Regions from separate parts of the Lysobacter sp. TY2-98 genome, predicted to be linked through region 1. Evidence: predicted binding sites of a transcription regulator. Region 1 holds the regulator's gene; each other region holds the start of a gene.
The links. Region 1 encodes HrcA, which represses chaperone genes, less so after heat shock. Its sites were predicted from a motif close to TTNGCACTCNNNNNNNNNGAGTGCNAA; they were not measured.

Region 1 (5,642 bases):
GCGCGACCGTGCTCGAGGAATCGACGGATCGAATGAAGGCGCGGCTCGACCTGCGCGTCGCCGCTTTCCGCACCTGGTTCGTCACCGAGAACACGCTCGCACCGCCGCACCACATCGACCTGCAGCTGGTGGACGGGCCCTTCCGTCGCCTCAAGGGACGCTGGGAATTCCACGCGCTGGACGAGTCGGCCTGCCGCGTCACGCTCACCCTGGAGTTCGAGCCGACCGTGAAGCTGCTCGGCGGCGCCTTCGCGCTCGGCTTCCAGAGCCTGGCTGATCGCATGGTCGACGACTTCGTCAAAGCCGCGGACCGCGGCGACGCATGATCCGCGTCGAACTCGTGCGCGCGTGGCCGCGCCGTCACGAATCGCTGTGGCTGGATCTCGCCGACGGAACGACGGTCGCGCAGGCGCTGCAGGCCAGCGGATGGGACGCGGGCGACGTGGCAGTGTTCGGGGAACGTGCGAACGGCGAGCGTGTGCTCGCCGATGGCGACCGGATCGAGATACTGCGTCCGCTCATCGCGGACCCGAAAGACGCGCGCCGACGGCGCGCCCAGCGCAAGGTGCCCTGAGGCGGCGATCAGCCGCCGCGACGCTTCTTCTTGTCCTTGTCCTTCGCGAGGTTCGGACCGAACTGGCGCACGGTCTCGCGCGCGAGCTGCTCGTCCTGCTCCGGGAAGTAGTCGCCTTCCCAGCGCGTGACGTGGTCGCCTTCGAAGTAGACGGTGAAGTTCTTCTTCTCGACGCGGCTCGTGCGACCGGTGCGCTCGGTGGACGTGTAGTCCCAGCGATCCTGATGGAACGGGTCGGACACCGACGGCGAACCCAGCAGGAGGATGACCTGCTGCTTGTCCATGCCCGCCTGGAGCTGATCGACCGCCGACTTCTCGAGCAGATTGCCCTGGTAGACCGGCTGGTGATAGACGATGCCGCAACCCGCGGTGAGCAGGGCGGCGGCGAGGACGGGAAGCAGCTTTCGCATGGGCTCGAAGACTCGGCACGACGAGGGTCGTGGACCGGCGGATGATACACTGCCGTCCGCCTGTCGCACCCCGCGCGGAACGCCGCGTCAGCTCCGGTTGAGCGTGCGATTCGGCGATCCCGTCCCGCCGGGCCGCGCATCGCACGCGGCCGCTCCGGAGCTTCGATGGAATCGCAAGACCTGCGCAACGTCGGCCTGAAGGTCACCCACCCCCGGCTCCGCATTCTCGACGTGCTCGAGAAGGCGCAGGTGCGCCACATGACCGCCGAGGACATCTACCGGCGTCTGCTGGAGGACGGCGAGGACATCGGTCTCGCCACCGTCTACCGCGTGCTGACGCAGTTCGAGGCCGCCGGGCTGGTGCTCAAGCACCACTTCGAGTCGGGCCAGTCGGTGTACGAACTCGATCGCGGCGACCATCACGACCACATGGTGGACGTCGACACCGGCAAGATCATCGAATTTGAAAGCGCCGAGATCGAGGCGCTGCAGCAGAAGATCGCCGCCCAGCATGGCTACGAGATCGAGGCGCACTCGCTCGTGCTGTACGTGCGTCGCAAGAAGACCGCTTGACGGGCCTTTGCCGCTGCCGCGGTTGGCGGCGGCGCCCCAAGAGACCGCGTTGATCGCGTAGCGAAGCGCGTCTCGACGTTCTCAGTCGACGTCCTGCAGCAGGCGCTTCGCCGCAGCACGCGCTTCCTTGGTGAGCTCGACGCCTCCCAGCATGCGCGCGAGTTCCTCTTCGCGTTCCTTCGTCGACAGCGACCGCACTTCGCTTTGCGTGACGCCGTCGCTCTTGGACTTCATGACGCGATAGTGCGAATGGCCCTGCGCGGCGACCTGCGGCAGGTGGGTGACGCACAGCACCTGGCGATGGTCCCCGAGCGCACGCAGCTTCTGCCCGACGATGTGCGCGACGGCGCCACCGATTCCGGTGTCGACCTCGTCGAAAATCATCGTCGGCACCGCATCCATGCCCAGCGACGCGACTTCGATCGCCAGCGAGATGCGCGCGAGTTCACCGCCCGAAGCAACCTTGCGCAGTGCGCGCGGCGGCTGGCCGGGATTGGCGCTGACCATGAACTCGATGCGCTCGGCGCCGTGCGGATCGGGACGGTCGGCTGACGTCGGTTCGAAGGCAACGTCGAACGTGCCGCCGCCCATCCCGAGTTCGCCCATCAGCGCCGTCGTTGCTGAGGACAGCTCGCGCGCCGCCTTCGTGCGCGCCGCGGTGAGGCGTACGGCGGCGAGGCTCCAGCCGTCGCGTGCGCGGACAATCTCATCGTCGAGTTTCGCAAGACGTTCGCCGGCACCGCGCAGCGCATCGACTTCCTCACGGATGCCGTCGCGTCGTGCGGCGAGCTGCTCCACCGGCACACGATGCTTGCGTCCGAGCTCGTGCAGGCGGCCGAGCCGGCGTTCGAGGCGCTCGAAGGTGTCCGGCTCGATGTCGAGATCGCTGCGCACGCGGTCGAGCGCCGCGATGGCCTCGTCGATCTGGATGGTGGCGAGGTCGAGCATGGTGTCGACCTCCGCCAGGCGTGGTTCGTGTTCGGTCGCACGCGCGAGTTCGCCGCGCACCTGGCCGAGCACGCGTGAAATCGACGGGCCGTCGTCACCCCCAAGGCGCGCGAAGGCGTTGTCACAGGCGCCGATGAGCGCGGTGGCGTGACCGAAGCGGCGGTGGTCGGCCTGCAGCTTTTCCAGGCTCTCGGGTTCCAGGTCCTCGCGTTCGAGCTCCTCGAGCTGGTGCTGCAGCCAGTCGATGCGATCGGAGACGTCGCCCTGCGCGGAGAGGTGTTCGCGTTCGCGCAGCAGTTCGCTCCACGCAGCCGCGGCGGTCGCCACCGCGGCGACTTCGGCGTCGGTGCGGCCGAACGCATCGAGCAGCGCGAGTTGGCTGCTGCGGGAGAGCAGGGCCTGATGCTCGTGCTGACCGTGGATCTCGACGAGGTGGCCGGCGAGCTCGGTGAGCTGCGCGATCGTCGCCGGTCGGCCGTTGATCCAGGCCTTCGAACCGCCATCGGCGCGGATGACGCGGCGAATGCGGCAGGCGCCGACCTCGTCCTCGTCGTCCAGCTCGTTCTCGCGCAGCCAGTCGCGGGCGGCGGGTGCGTCGGCCAGGTCGAACCCGGCGGAGAGTTCCGCGCGCTCAGCGCCGTGGCGGACCACGCCGCTGTCCGCGCGCAGGCCCGACAACAGGCCCAGCGCGTCGACGAGCAGCGACTTGCCGGCGCCGGTCTCGCCGGAGATGACCGTGAGGCCGGGTCCGAATTCGAGCTCGGCCCCCGTGACGACGGCGAACTGCTTCAGCGAGAGTTGGGTCAGCATGGCGCGAATTGTGCCCGGGCGGGCGTCGCACGCGAAGCGACGACACGGCTTGCACGCGCCCGTCCCGCAGCTTATAGGTCCGCCATGAGTCGCCGTCCCCTCGACCCCGCCCAGGATCCGCGTGCGCGCCAGCTGCTGCGCACGCTGATCGCGCGCTACATCCATAGCGGCGAGCCGATCGGCTCGCAGACGCTGGCACGCCATGCAGGGCTGGACGTCAGCGCGGCCACGATCCGCAACATCCTGGCGGACCTGGAGGAGGCCGGCCTGCTGAGCGCGCCCCATACGTCCGCCGGGCGCATTCCGACGGCGCAGGGCTATCGACTGTTCGTCGACTCGCTGCTGCAGGTCAACCCGCTGCCCGACGGCGAAGTCGCGCGCCTGCGCGGCGAGCTGCCGACCGGTTCGGGCACGCAGGCATTGTTGGGGAGCGCGACGGAGCTGCTGTCCGCGATGACGCATTTCGTCGGCGTCGTCAGCGTGCCCGGGCGCGAGCAGTTCGCATTCCGACGCATCGAATTCGTGCCGATGGACGAGCAGCGTGTGCTCGCGATCGTGGTATTCGCCGACGGCGACGTGCAGAACCGCATTATCCAGGCGCGACGGCCCTTCGAGTCGGGCGAGCTGGAACGCGTCGCGAACTATCTCAACCAGCACTTCGCGGGACGTCCGCTCGCGGACATCCGCAACGTCCTGCTGCACGAGATGCGCACTGCGCAGGACGAACTGCATCGCCTGATGGGGCGTTCGATCGAACTCGCGGAGCAGGCACTCGCGCCAGCCGACGAGGACATGCTCGTCGCCGGGCAGACGCGGCTCATGGGCGTGCAGGAACTCGCCGACGTGGAGCGGCTTCGCGAATTGTTCGACGCGTTTTCGCGCAAGCGGGAGATCCTGCAGTTGCTCGAACGTACTGCACAGGCGCCGGGTGTCCGCATCTTCATCGGCGAGGAGACTGGGCTCGCACCGCTCGACGGCGTGTCCCTCGTGACGGCGCCGTATACGTCGGGTGGGCGCGTGCTCGGCGTGCTGGGTGTGATCGGGCCTACGCGCATGGCCTACGACCGCGTGATCCCCGTGGTGCAGGCGGCTGCGGACATCCTCGGCGATGCGCTGAACACCGGCGATCGCAGCGTCTGACCTTGAATCGAGACCGTACGACCCCATAGCAGGCACCGGCGCGCGACCCTGCGCGATGGAGACCCCGCCTGCGATGACCACCGAACAGCCGATGCCCCCTGACGCCGCACCCGTCAGCGATGGCGCCGTGAAGGACTGCTGCGCCGCACTGCAGACCCAGCTCGACGCCGCGACCACCGAACTCGCCCAGTTGCGCGAGGACGTCCTGCGCGACCGCGCCGATCTCGAGAACCAGCGCCGCCGCGTAGCGCGCGATATCGACAGCGCACGCAAGTTCGCGAACGAGCGCCTGCTCAGCGACCTGCTGCCGGTGATCGACAGCCTCGAGGCAGGCCTCGGCCAGGCCGGCGAGAGCGCAGGGGCGCTGCGCGAAGGCATGGAGCTGACGCTGCGCCAGCTGTTGAAGGTGGCCTCGGACAATGGCCTCGTGCCCGTCGATCCGAAGGGCCAGCCGTTCAACCCCGAACACCACCAGGCGATGAGCATGGTGCCGGGCGGCGACACCCCGGAGAACCATGTGGTGCAGGTCTACCAGAAGGGCTGGCTGCTGAACGACCGGCTGCTGCGGCCCGCGCTGGTGGTCGTCGCGCAGTCCTGATCGCGGCCGGCGCCTTGAACCGGCGCCGACGGTCCATAGATACGGCTTATCGGCGCACCGCGCCCCCGACATTTGAATTCGCAGGAGCAACCCATGGGCAAGATCATCGGTATCGACCTCGGCACGACCAACTCGTGCGTCGCGGTCATGGAAGGCACGAAGGTGCGCGTCATCGAGAACGCGGAGGGTGATCGCACCACCCCGTCGATCGTCGCCTACACGAAGGACGGCGAAGTCCTCGTCGGCGCCTCGGCCAAGCGCCAGGCGGTGACCAATCCGAAGAACACCTTCTACGCGGTGAAGCGCCTCATCGGCCGCAAGTTCACCGACGCGGAGGTGCAGAAGGACATCGACCTGGTGCCGTACAAGATCGTCGCGCACGAGAACGGCGACGCGTGGGTCGAAACCGCTGATGGCAGGAAGATGGCGCCGCAGCAGATCTCCGCCGAAGTGCTCGCGAAGATGAAGAAGACCGCCGAGGCCTACCTGGGCGAGACGGTCACGGAAGCCGTGATCACGGTGCCGGCGTACTTCAACGATTCGCAGCGCCAGGCGACCAAGGACGCCGGCCGCATCGCGGGTCTCGACG
Region 2 (5,642 bases), 1.3 Mb from region 1:
AGGACCCCGGCGTGCAATCCGTCACCCGCATCTGGCAGTGGTACAAACGCCACGGCTACGACACCGTCGTGATGGGCGCGAGCTTCCGCAACATCGGCCAGATCACCGCGCTCGCCGGCTGCGACCGCCTCACGATCTCGCCCGAACTCCTCGCCGAACTGGAGACCAGCGATGCGCTGCTCGACCGCGCGCTCGTCGACGACGGCGCGCGCGAGCCGGCTCCGAGCCACATCAATGAAGCGCAGTTCCGCTGGCAGCACAACGAGGACGCGATGGCGAACGAGAAGCTCGCCGACGGCATTCGCAAGTTCGCGCAGGATCAGCTGAAGCTGGAGCAATTGCTCGATTCGCGAGTACGCTAGCCCAAGCAGGGCCGTATACCGGTGCAGCGATCAAGGCGCTGGCATCGTCGTTAAATGCATGTCATCCCGTAATGGACTTCACAGGAACCGTCATGGATCGATTCTTCCGGCCACTAAGTGTGGCCTGCGTTTCTATAGCGCTGAGTGCCTGCAGCCCGACGTCGACGCCTCAAGGCGACGCCACGCCACCAGCGCCGTCGGCACGCGCAGCAGGCGAGCCGCCCGCTCCGTCCAGCACGCCCGTCGACCACCCCACCGCGAGCAAGGCGGGCGATGTGTTGGCCTGCGCGAGCGACGAGGAACTTCTGTTCGGCTGCACGATCGCGGCGTCCGGCAAGTCGGTGAGCCTTTGCTCGACCGCGAAGACCGCCGCAACAACGCGCTACCGGTTCGGAACGCCGTCCAATGTCGAACTGGAACAGGTCAGCAGCGCGGGCGACACACCGACGTTCTCCCGAACGCCCTTGATGTTCGCGGGCGACACCGGCGGGTATGCGTACTCCTTCCAGCGGGAAGGAACGACCTACGCTCTGTATTCCGTGGCGGGCCGCGATGACCTCGCGCGCTCCGGCATAGCGATCTTGAACGCGGACGGCGGAAAGATCGCCGATCTGCAATGCGCGCCAGACAGCCTCCGGGAAACCGAATCGCTCGACATACTGCGTGCAACGCGCCAGTGGCCGACGGACGCGAAGGTCCAGAAGGCATCGCTCTAAACCCCAAAGCATCGAAAGGATTCGATATGCACTCCAACCCCAACGCTGAGTTCCTGCTGGAAAAGGCACGCCTTGCAGGCATCACCGACCCGCGCGAACTGGCCAACTTCATGGGCCAGATGCAGGTGGAATGCGGCGGTTTCCACCGGATGGAAGAAAGTACGCACTATTCGGCTGAGCGGCTCCTCGAAGTTTTCGGGCCGCACAGGGATCGCAAAGGGCATTGGCATGACGGCCGTAACGGGCTGACGACCATCGACGAAGCGCGCGCGATCACGCAGGGCGGCGATCGCGCGATTGCGAATGCCGTTTACGGCGGCACGTGGGGCGCACGGAATCTCGGCAATATCGAGCCGGACGATGGGTGGCGGTTCCGAGGGCGCGGCTACGTGCAGCTCACCGGCCGTGATCACTACGAGTCGATGGGTCGACGCCTCGGGGTTGACCTGGTCGGTCATCCGGAGCTCGCGGCCGACCGCGACATCGCCGCGCGCATCGCGATCACGTACTGGAACGATCGTGTCCGCCCGAACGGGCACCAGTTTGACGTCGACCTCGCGACCCGGGACATCAATGGCGGCGCGAACGGCCTCGACGCCCGTCGTGGTGCGGCACGTGCGTGGGCGGAGCACCTCGGACATGGTGCACATGCGCAGGGGGCACAGCCGCCTGCGCCGCAGGCCCCGTCGCCAAACGCGCATCAGGCACATCCGGCCGCACATCGGCCGCAGGCGGTGCATCAAGCGTCGACCGCTGGCGAGCGCGAGGCATCGGTGCACGCCATGCAGCTTGCGCTGGACCGTCTTGGCTATCGCGACGCGCATGGCCGGCACATCGCTGCAGACGGCCACTTGGGAGTGCACACCCGCGAAGCGCTGCAAGCCTTCCAGCGCGACCACCACATCGACGACAAGCACGGTACTTTTGGAACGCGGACACAAGCGGCGCTCCACGCTGCCGAGGCAGCGCTCGTCACGTCACCGCCGAATCCGAACCACGCGCTTTTCGAGAACACGCTCGAAAAGGTCCGTGAAGCAGAGCACGCGCGCGGCATCCACTCCGGCCCGCATAGCGAACGCATTGCCGCCGCGCTCGCCGCCGAACTCGTTCGCGACGGCCTCAGCCGCATCGATCGCGTCGAGTTCAACACCAGCGGAACGCTCGTTCGCGGCGTGCAGGTCAGCCCGGTGCGTGACGAGCCGGGTCTCAACCGCGCGACGGATGCCATCAGTGCGCGGCAGGCGTCGACGCAGTCGATCGCCGAGAGCAGTCGCCAGCTGCACGAGGTCGCGGTGAACGTTCAGGCGCAGCGCCAGGATCCGCAGTTCACTCAGGTGCATACAGCACCCGCCCCGTCACTGTCGCACTGACGGGATCGCACGACGCAAAAGCAAACGGCCCGGTTTCCCGGGCCGTTCACGAGAACATCGAATGACGTCGCTTACGCCGCGAACAGCGCGCGCATCTTCTTGAGCGCGTTCGCCTCGATCTGGCGAATGCGCTCGGCAGAGACGCCGTATTCGTCGGCGAGTTCCTGCAGCGTCACCTTCGCTTCGCTGTCGAGCCAGCGACGCTTGACGATGTCGCGCGAGCGCGCGTCAAGCTCGGCCAGGCCTTCGCGCAGCACTTCGAGGTGGTTGTCCTCTTCGTCCTCGCGCTCGTACAGCTGCGACGGGTCTTCGCCCTGCGCGGCGAGGTAGGCAACCGGCGACGGCGGACCGTCCTCGTCACCATCGTCCGGCGCGTCGAAGCCGATGTCACGACCTGACAGGCGCGATTCCATCTCGAGCACTTCGCGCTCGGACACGTTGAGGTCGGCGGCGACCGCGCGCACCTCGTCGGCGTTCATCCAACCGAGGCGCTTCTTGCTCTTGCGCAGGTTGAAGAACAGCTTGCGCTGCGCCTTGGTCGTGGCGACCTTCACGATGCGCCAGTTTTTCAGGATGAACTCGTGCATCTCCGCACGGATCCAATGGACCGCGAACGACACGAGGCGTACGCCCTGATCCGGATCGAAGCGCTTCACGGCCTTCATCAGGCCGATGTTGCCTTCCTGGATAAGGTCACCGATGCCGAGGCCGTAGCCGTTGTAGCCGCGCGCGACGTGCACGACGAAGCGCAGGTGCGAGTGCACGAGCTCACGCGCGGCGTCGAGGTCTTCCTCGTCGCGATAACGGCGCGCAAGGCGCTGTTCGTCGTCGACGCTGAGCACCGGAATGCGATTCACCGCCCCGATATATGCCTCGAGCGAGCCAAGCGGGCTCAGACCCACCGACGCGACGGTCGGCAGGTTGTTGGTGACGAGAGCAGTGGAGGCTGTCTGGGTCATAGGCTCTAGGTTAGCAGTCGGGGTATTCGACTGCTAAAGGGTCTGGAAGTTCCGGACCGTTGCATTCGTGGGACGACGGAGGCGGAAGTCTGACGATCGATTCGTTTGCGTCGCGTAAAACCGGCGGTATGGGACTCAACTCCCGTCATGTGGACCCCAAGGCCGCTTTTCCAGCCCTGACCGATGGCAGGGTCGCCGGTGGACGGCGGCCCACAGCTACACTCCCGCCGGCATGACCAAGCGAACCAAGCCGACCTCGTTCGACATCGCCTACCGGGCCGGCGTGTCCCAGGCGACCGTCTCCCGCGTGCTCCGCGGCAGCCCGCTGGTGAACGAGGAGACCCGCAAGCGGGTCGAGGCGGTCGCCCGGGAGCTCAATTACAAGGTGGACCGCCGGGCCTCGAGCCTGCGGACCCAGAAGTCCGGCACCCTCGCCCTGCTGCTGTTCGAGGACCCGACCCCCGACGAGTCGCACATCAACCCGTTCTTCCTGTCGATGCTGGGCTCGATCACCCGCGCCTGCGCCCGCCACGGGCAGGACCTGCTGGTCTCGTTCCAGCAGCTGTCGGACGACTGGCACTCGGACTACGAGGACTCGATGAAGGCCGACGGGCTGATCCTGCTCGGCTACGGCGACTACGAGCTCTACCGCGACAAGTTGTCGGCGCTGGTCGAGCGCGGCACCCACTTCGTTCGCTGGGGCGCGGTCGACGCCGACCAGCCCGGCGTGTCGATCGGCTGCGACAACGTCCACGGCGGCAAGCTCGCCGGGCAGCACCTGGTCGCCTGCGGCCGGCGCACCGTCGCCTTCCTGGGCCACGCGTCCTCGCATTACCCGGAATTCCTCGACCGCTACCGCGGCTGCGCCGCCGCGCTCGAGGCCGCCGGCCTGAGACTCGATCCGGCTCTGCAGGTCGACGCCGAGACCAGCGAGGAAGCCGGCTACATCGCCGCGACCCAGCTGCTCGCGCGCGGCCGCCCGTTCGACGCGATCTTCGGGGCCAGCGACCTCATCGCCATCGGCGCCATGCGCGCGCTGCACGAGGCCGGGATCCGCATTCCGCACGACGTCTCGGTGGTCGGTTTCGACGACATCCCGATGGCGCGCTTCACCACGCCGCCGTTGACGACGGTGATGCAGGACACGACGAAGGCCGGCCAGCTGCTGGTGGCGACGCTGATGCAGCTGGTGCGCGACGAGCACGCCGAGAGCGCGATGCTGCCGGCGTCGCTGGTGGTCCGCAAATCCTCGTTCACGCTCGGCTGAGCGCGACGCCGATCACTGCCGCGTCTTGCGGCGCTCCGCGTCCTGCAGGGCCGTGCGCAGTTCATCGTTCGTGATCGCGCCATCGAGCACGTAGACCTCGACGCCGTGCGCCGGGACCGTCGCGTCGAGCGCGCCGCCGCGAGCGATCTGCGTCGAAGTACCCGCAAGCTGCGCACGCCACGTGCCCGCCTGCATCCAGCGGTCGACGTGGAACTGCGTTGGCGCGTTGCCCTTGTTGAGCAGCACGAGCGCGGTCTGTTGCGCGTCACCGGTCTGGACCACGCGATAGAACGCCGCGTGGTCGCCCTTGAACTCGAGGTTGAGTTGCAGGCCGCGCTGCAACGCCGGCGTGGCCGCGCGCACTTTCGCAATTCGACGCAGCGCGTCGTGAATCGGATTCTTCTTCGCCTCTTCGATGCGTTGCTGGCCGAAGTAATTGCGGTTGCCGGTGTGCTCGGCGGTCCCGCGTTCGAAGCCGACCTCGGAGCCGTAGTAGATGACCGGGATGCCGCGCGCGGTGAACAGGAAGTTGTGCGCGTCGATGAAGCCCGAGTCCGACGCGTCGAGGCGCGCCATGTCGTGGTTGTCGTAGAACGTCATCAGCTCGTACGGGTTCGTGTACGGGCCATCGGTCAAATAGAGACGTTCGGCCACGCGCTCGTAGCCCTTCTGCTGCGTACCGAACGCTTCGACCAGCCGCTCCTTCAGCGGGAAGTCGAGCATACTGACGTCGGCATTTCGCGGCAGCGTGTGTTGCGCGATCGTCGCGGCGTCATGGTCGAATGCTTCGCCGAACATGAAGAAGCCCGGTCGCTTCGCGCGGATGCGTGCGCTGAATGCGTGCCAGAACGAATTCGGCATCCAGCCGATGGTGTCGATGCGGAACGCGTCGGCGCCCTGGTCGATCCACTGCGAGTACGCGCCCACGAAGTAGTCGAGCACCGCGGGCTCATTCTCGTTGAGATCCG
Region 3 (5,642 bases), 960 kb from region 1:
CGCGATCGTCCAGCGCACTTCGATCGCGCCGTCGGTGTACTGCGCGCTGGGTACGAACACGCTGTCGACCGGCGGAAGCTGGTCCGGCGTGATCGCGTGCGCACGCAGCGCCCATGTGGCGAGGACGAACAAACAGGTGCCGGCGATCCGGCGCAACGTGTCAGGCATCGGGACGGCTCTGGGCGTGGACCCAGTCGAGGTAGGCGGGCGCGCCGTCGCGGACTTCGAGCACGAGCAGCTCCGGCACGTCGTAGGGGTGCATCGCCTGTACGCGGGCGATGGCGGCAGGGATGCGATCGTCCGCGGTCTTGATCAGCAGCAGGACTTCCTCGGCGGTTTCGACACGCTCTTCCCAGCGATAGGTCGAGCGCAGGCCCGGTAGCTGCTGCACACAGGCAGCGAGGCGTTCCTCGACCAGCGCGGTGGCGATACGCTCGGCCGTCGCGACGTCCGGGCAGGTGCAGTGAAGGACGGCGGCGCGCATCCGCCGATTGTAGCGAGCGGCTGCGGAGCGCCTCAGGTTTCGCGTCGCGGTCCGCGCGATCGGCCGGTGCGCAGCGCGGCCATCTGCTCCATCAGCTCCACCAGCGGCGCCTGGCTGCGCGGCGGCAGGCTACGGAAGGCGGTGAGCATGCGCAGCTCAAGCGGTTCGTCGACCATGGTCGCGTCCACTGCCGCCACGCCTTCCAGTGCGTCCTCGTTCGACAACGCCATGCGCCCGCGGCCGGTGGCCAGCCACTCGAACTGCACCCCGGTGACTGTGGCGACGCGTCGCAGGTTCGACATGCTCGGGCTCTTGCCCTGCACGGCTTCCCAGTGGCTGACCGCGCTGCGCTGCACGCCGACCGCCTCGGCGAGCGCGGACTGGGACAGGCCGGCGTGGCGTCGGGCGAGGCGGATCCGCTGCTGGGAATTCATAGCAAGTGACGCTCCGCGTCAGCAGAATGGACGTTATTTGACCAACTCTACCGGAAGTCACCTCGCTACCAATAAAACCGTGATGAGGTGCGCTTCAGGTCACAGTACCGGGTGAAGGTGGGCTGAAACCCGGCAATGAATACGATTTCATAAATGTCCGTTTTCCATCCGCTACCGGAAGCGGACGTTTCTTTCGGTAGCGGCGGGGTAGCGGAGGTGACGTGAACCGCCCACAATCGCCCCACGTCGACACGGAACGTCGACAGGACATGGGGTCACGGGTTCTTGGGGAGGCGCGCCGGATCGCGCGAGCTTGGATGGCCGTCCTCGAAAACCAAAGAGCGCGTTTCTTCGGGACGCGCTCTTTTTTTGTCTCCGCGATTCGTAGCGGCCCCGGCTGAGGCCGCCGGCGCGTCATCACGCGCGTTCGACTTTTTTCGTGCCTGGCCCTTGAAAGTCCGCCGGGCCATCCCATATCCCGCCCCGTCCGCGATGCGGGCGCAGCGCGTCCCGTGTTTGGCACTCGGGACAAGCGACTGCTAAAATTTCCCGTCTTTCGCTGTTATTTCAACCACTTAGCAATCCAGCCGGAGGTTCGTGCATGAACATCAAGCCGCTCTACGACCGCGTGGTCATCAAGCGCATGGAAGAAGAAAAGGTTTCGGCCGGTGGCATCGTGATCCCGGATTCGGCGACCGAAAAGCCGATCAAGGGCGAAGTCATCGCGGTCGGCGAAGGCAAGGCCTTCGACAACGGCACCGTGCGCGCCCCGAAGGTCAAGGTCGGCGACAAGGTGCTGTTCGGCAAGTACAGCGGCACCGAAGTGAAGCTCGACGGCAACGACCTTCTCGTTGTGAAGGAAGACGACATCTTCGCGATCCTCGGCTGATCGCGGCCTTCCTTCGAACCACCCATTCCCACTGAAATTTTTTTGAGGTAACTGCACATGGCAGCCAAGGAAATCCGCTTCGGCGAAGACGCGCGCACCAAGATGCTGCGCGGTGTGAACGTGCTCGCGAACGCCGTCAAGGCGACGCTCGGCCCGAAGGGCCGCAACGTCGTGCTCGAGAAGAGCTTCGGCGCGCCGACGATCACCAAGGACGGCGTGTCCGTCGCGAAGGAGATCGAGCTCGCCGACAAGTTCGAGAACATGGGCGCGCAGATGGTGAAGGAAGTCGCGTCCAAGACTTCCGACAACGCCGGTGACGGCACCACCACCGCGACCGTGCTCGCGCAGGCGCTGATCCGCGAAGGCATGAAGGCCGTTGCGGCCGGCATGAATCCGATGGACCTCAAGCGCGGCATCGACAAGGCGGTCACCGCGGCCGTCGCCGAGCTGAAGAACATCTCCAAGCCGTCGTCGACGAGCAAGGAAATCGCGCAGGTTGGTGCGATCTCGGCCAACTCCGACCAGAACATCGGCGACCTCATCGCGCAGGCGATGGACAAGGTCGGCAAGGAAGGCGTGATCACGGTTGAAGACGGTTCGGGCCTGGAGAACGAGCTCGACGTCGTCGAAGGCATGCAGTTCGACCGCGGCTACCTCTCGCCGTACTTCATCAACAACCAGCAGTCGATGCAGGCCGAGCTGGACGACCCGTTCATCCTGCTGCACGACAAGAAGATCTCGAACGTCCGCGACCTGCTGCCCGTGCTCGAAGGCGTGGCCAAGGCCGGCAAGCCGCTGCTGATCATCGCCGAGGAAGTCGAGGGCGAAGCGCTGGCGACGCTCGTCGTCAATACGCTGCGCGGCATCGTCAAGGTGTGTGCGGTCAAGGCGCCGGGCTTCGGTGATCGTCGCAAGGCGATGCTCGAGGACATGGCGATCCTCACCGGCGGCACCGTGATCTCCGAGGAAGTCGGCCTGCAGCTCGAGAAGGCGACGATCAAGGATCTCGGCCGTGCCAAGAAGGTGCTGGTCTCGAAGGAGAACACCACGATCATCGACGGCGCCGGCGACACCGCGGCCATCGAAGGCCGCATCAAGCAGATCAAGGCGCAGATCGAAGAGACCTCGTCGGACTACGACCGCGAGAAGCTGCAGGAGCGCGTGGCGAAGCTCGCCGGCGGCGTTGCGGTGATCAAGGTCGGTGCGTCGACCGAGATCGAGATGAAGGAAAAGAAGGCGCGCGTCGAAGACGCCCTGCACGCGACGCGTGCGGCCGTCGAGGAAGGTATCGTCCCGGGCGGCGGCGTCGCGCTGCTGCGCGCCAAGGCCGCGATCAAGGGCCTGACCGGTGCCAACGAAGACCAGAACCACGGCATCCAGATCGCCCTGCGCGCGATGGAAGCGCCGCTGCGCGAGATCGTGACGAACGCCGGCGAAGAGCCGTCGGTCATCGTCAACAAGGTCGTCGAGGGCAATGGTTCGTTCGGCTACAACGCCGCGACCGGCGAGTACGTCGACATGATCGAGGCCGGCATCCTGGATCCGACCAAGGTCACCCGCACCGCGCTGCAGAACGCCGCGTCGATCGCCGGTCTGATGATCACGACCGAAGCGATGGTCGGCGAGCTGCCGAAGAAGGACGAGCCCGCCATGGGCGGCGCCGGCGGCATGGGTGGCATGGGCGGAATGGACTTCTGAGTCGCGCCGCGATTGCACCGGAAACCCCGCTTCGGCGGGGTTTTCTTTTTTGCCCGGACGGCCGCCGTCCCGGCTCTGTCCCGCCGATCCATTTCCCGCTGCACCGCAACACGAAAAGCCCCGCGAAAGCGGGGCTTTTTCTTTGTGCGGAAGCCGCCCCGACCGCTCGTCGTTCGGCGACCGGAATGTGACCCAAGTCGCGTTTCGTGAAGATAGGCTAAACCCCGACTCCTGCCCGGTCCTGTCCCGTGCCGGGGTTGCGTTCAACCCACCGTCCAGTGGCTCCCCTCCCCCCGAACTGACGAGGTTTGCCGTGAAGAAGTCTTCCACCCTGGCGCTGTCCGTACTCGCATGCGCGTGTATGGCCGCGATCGCATCCGATGTCGTGCTTACGCCCCTGCAACCTGAAACGCCGTATCCGGTCGCCGACAATGACGGCACGCCCGCCGATGAAACCCCGGGCCGCTGGTTCGTCGAACTCAGCGCCACGCCGCTGGCCGATCGCGGATCCGCCGCGGCACTGTCGAGCGAGAAGCAGTCGTTCCGCGCGGCCGCACGCAGCGCGGGCGTGAACTACATCGAGAACTACGCGTACGACAACCTGTTCAATGGCTTCTCGGTGACGGTGTCGCGCGCGCAGCTGAGCACCCTCGCACGCATGCCGGGCGTCAAGGCGATCTATCCGGTCGACACCGTCCCGATGCCTCAGAGCCTGCCGGATCCGACGTCGTCGCCCGAGCTCTACACGGCCTTGCAGATGACGGGCGCGGATGTCGCGCAGAACAGCCTCGGCCTCGACGGCACGGGCATCCGCGTCGCGGTGATGGACACCGGCATCGACATCGACCATCCAGCATTCGGCGGTGGGGGCGTCAACGGCGGCACCGCGTTCCCGAGCGCGCGCGTGGTGGCGGGCTGGGATTTCGTCGGCGACGCGTACGACGCCGGAACCAATCCCGTGCCGGTGCCCGACGCGCGGCCGGATGACTGCGCGGGCCATGGCACGCACGTCGCCGGCATCATCGGCGCGAACGGCCAGGTCAAGGGCGTCGCGCCCAAGGTGTCGTTCGGTGCGTATCGCGTGTTCGGCTGCGCAGGTTCGACGTCGTCGGACATCATGCTCGCGGCCATGGAGCGGGCGCAGGCCGATCGCATGCAGGTGCTCAACATGAGCATCGGTTCGGCATTGCAATGGCCGCAGTATCCGACCGCGCAAGCCGCCTCGCGACTGGTCAACCAAGGCATGGTCGTGGTGGCCTCGGCGGGCAACGACGCCGCGCTCGGTCTTTACGGATCGTCGGCGCCGAGCGTCGGCGAGAAGGTCATCAGCGTCGCGTCGTTCGACAACATCGGCATCGCGCAGCCGGCCTTCGCGATTTCGCCGGACGCGATGAAGATCGGCTACAACGCCGCTACCGGCGCACCGCCGCCGCCGGGTTCGGGCACCGCGCCGATCGCGCGCACCGGCACGACGTCGTCCACGGCCGACGCATGTTCGGCACTTCCCGCCGGCAGCCTCGCCGGCAAGATCGTGCTGATCCGCCGCGGCACGTGCTCGTTCTACATCAAGGCGAAGAACGCCGAGGCCGCGGGTGCGTCGGGCGTGCTGCTCTACAACAACGTCGCGGGCGCGCTGAACCCGACCGTCGCCGGCACGCCGTCGGTCAACATCCCGACGGTGGGCCTCAGCCAGGCCGACGGCGCGACCATCGATGGCCGTGTCGCGGGTGCGGGCACCAGCCTGACGTGGGGCGACTTCCACGTGTCGCAGCCCAATCCGACCGGCGGCCTGATCTCGTCGTTCTCGTCGTGGGGCCTGTCCCCGGATCTGACGCTCAAGCCGGACATCGGCGCGCCGGGCGGCTCGATCTATTCCACGTACCCGCTGGAGAAGGGCGGCTATGCGTCGCTGAGCGGCACATCGATGTCGTCGCCGCACGTGGCGGGCGCCGCCGCGCTGCTGCTGCAGGCGTTGCCGCACACGCCGTCGCAGGCGGTGCGCTCGATCCTGCAGAACACGGCGCAGCCGGCGTTCTGGTCGGGCATTCCCGCCGGTCCGTACCTCGAGCCCACGCATCGCCAGGGCGCCGGCATGCTGCACATCGACCGCGCCATCGTGAACGCCACACGCCTCGAC

Region 2: rpoH (RNA polymerase sigma factor RpoH) is a predicted target of HrcA. The motif match lies at 3,418-3,444, and genes of this name have one in related genera.
Region 3: groES (co-chaperone GroES) is a predicted target of HrcA. The motif match lies at 1,435-1,461, and genes of this name have one in related genera.

What each region holds. Positions count from the first base shown of each region.
Region 1 is NZ_CP031413.1:1,205,941-1,211,582, reverse strand. Features, by position in the region: gene DWG18_RS05705 (SRPBCC family protein) at 1-326, shown strand, start outside; gene DWG18_RS05700 (RnfH family protein) at 323-574, shown strand; gene bamE (outer membrane protein assembly factor BamE) at 583-984, opposite strand; gene fur (ferric iron uptake transcriptional regulator) at 1,150-1,557, shown strand; gene recN (DNA repair protein RecN) at 1,639-3,315, opposite strand; gene hrcA (heat-inducible transcriptional repressor HrcA) at 3,400-4,455, shown strand; gene grpE (nucleotide exchange factor GrpE) at 4,529-5,053, shown strand; gene dnaK (molecular chaperone DnaK) at 5,147-5,642, shown strand, end outside.
Region 2 is NZ_CP031413.1:3,035,794-3,041,435, reverse strand. Features, by position in the region: gene tal (transaldolase) at 1-362, shown strand, start outside; gene DWG18_RS14570 (hypothetical protein) at 455-1,078, shown strand; gene DWG18_RS14565 (XVIPCD domain-containing protein) at 1,105-2,448, shown strand; gene rpoH (RNA polymerase sigma factor RpoH) at 2,520-3,407, opposite strand; gene DWG18_RS14555 (LacI family DNA-binding transcriptional regulator) at 3,640-4,674, shown strand; gene DWG18_RS14550 (alpha-amylase family glycosyl hydrolase) at 4,687-5,642, opposite strand, start outside.
Region 3 is NZ_CP031413.1:2,164,272-2,169,913, reverse strand. Features, by position in the region: gene DWG18_RS10535 (protein-disulfide reductase DsbD) at 1-168, opposite strand, end outside; gene cutA (divalent-cation tolerance protein CutA) at 161-484, opposite strand; gene DWG18_RS10525 (helix-turn-helix transcriptional regulator) at 517-918, opposite strand; gene groES (co-chaperone GroES) at 1,520-1,807, shown strand; gene groL (chaperonin GroEL) at 1,865-3,505, shown strand; gene DWG18_RS15650 (S8 family serine peptidase) at 3,819-5,642, shown strand, end outside.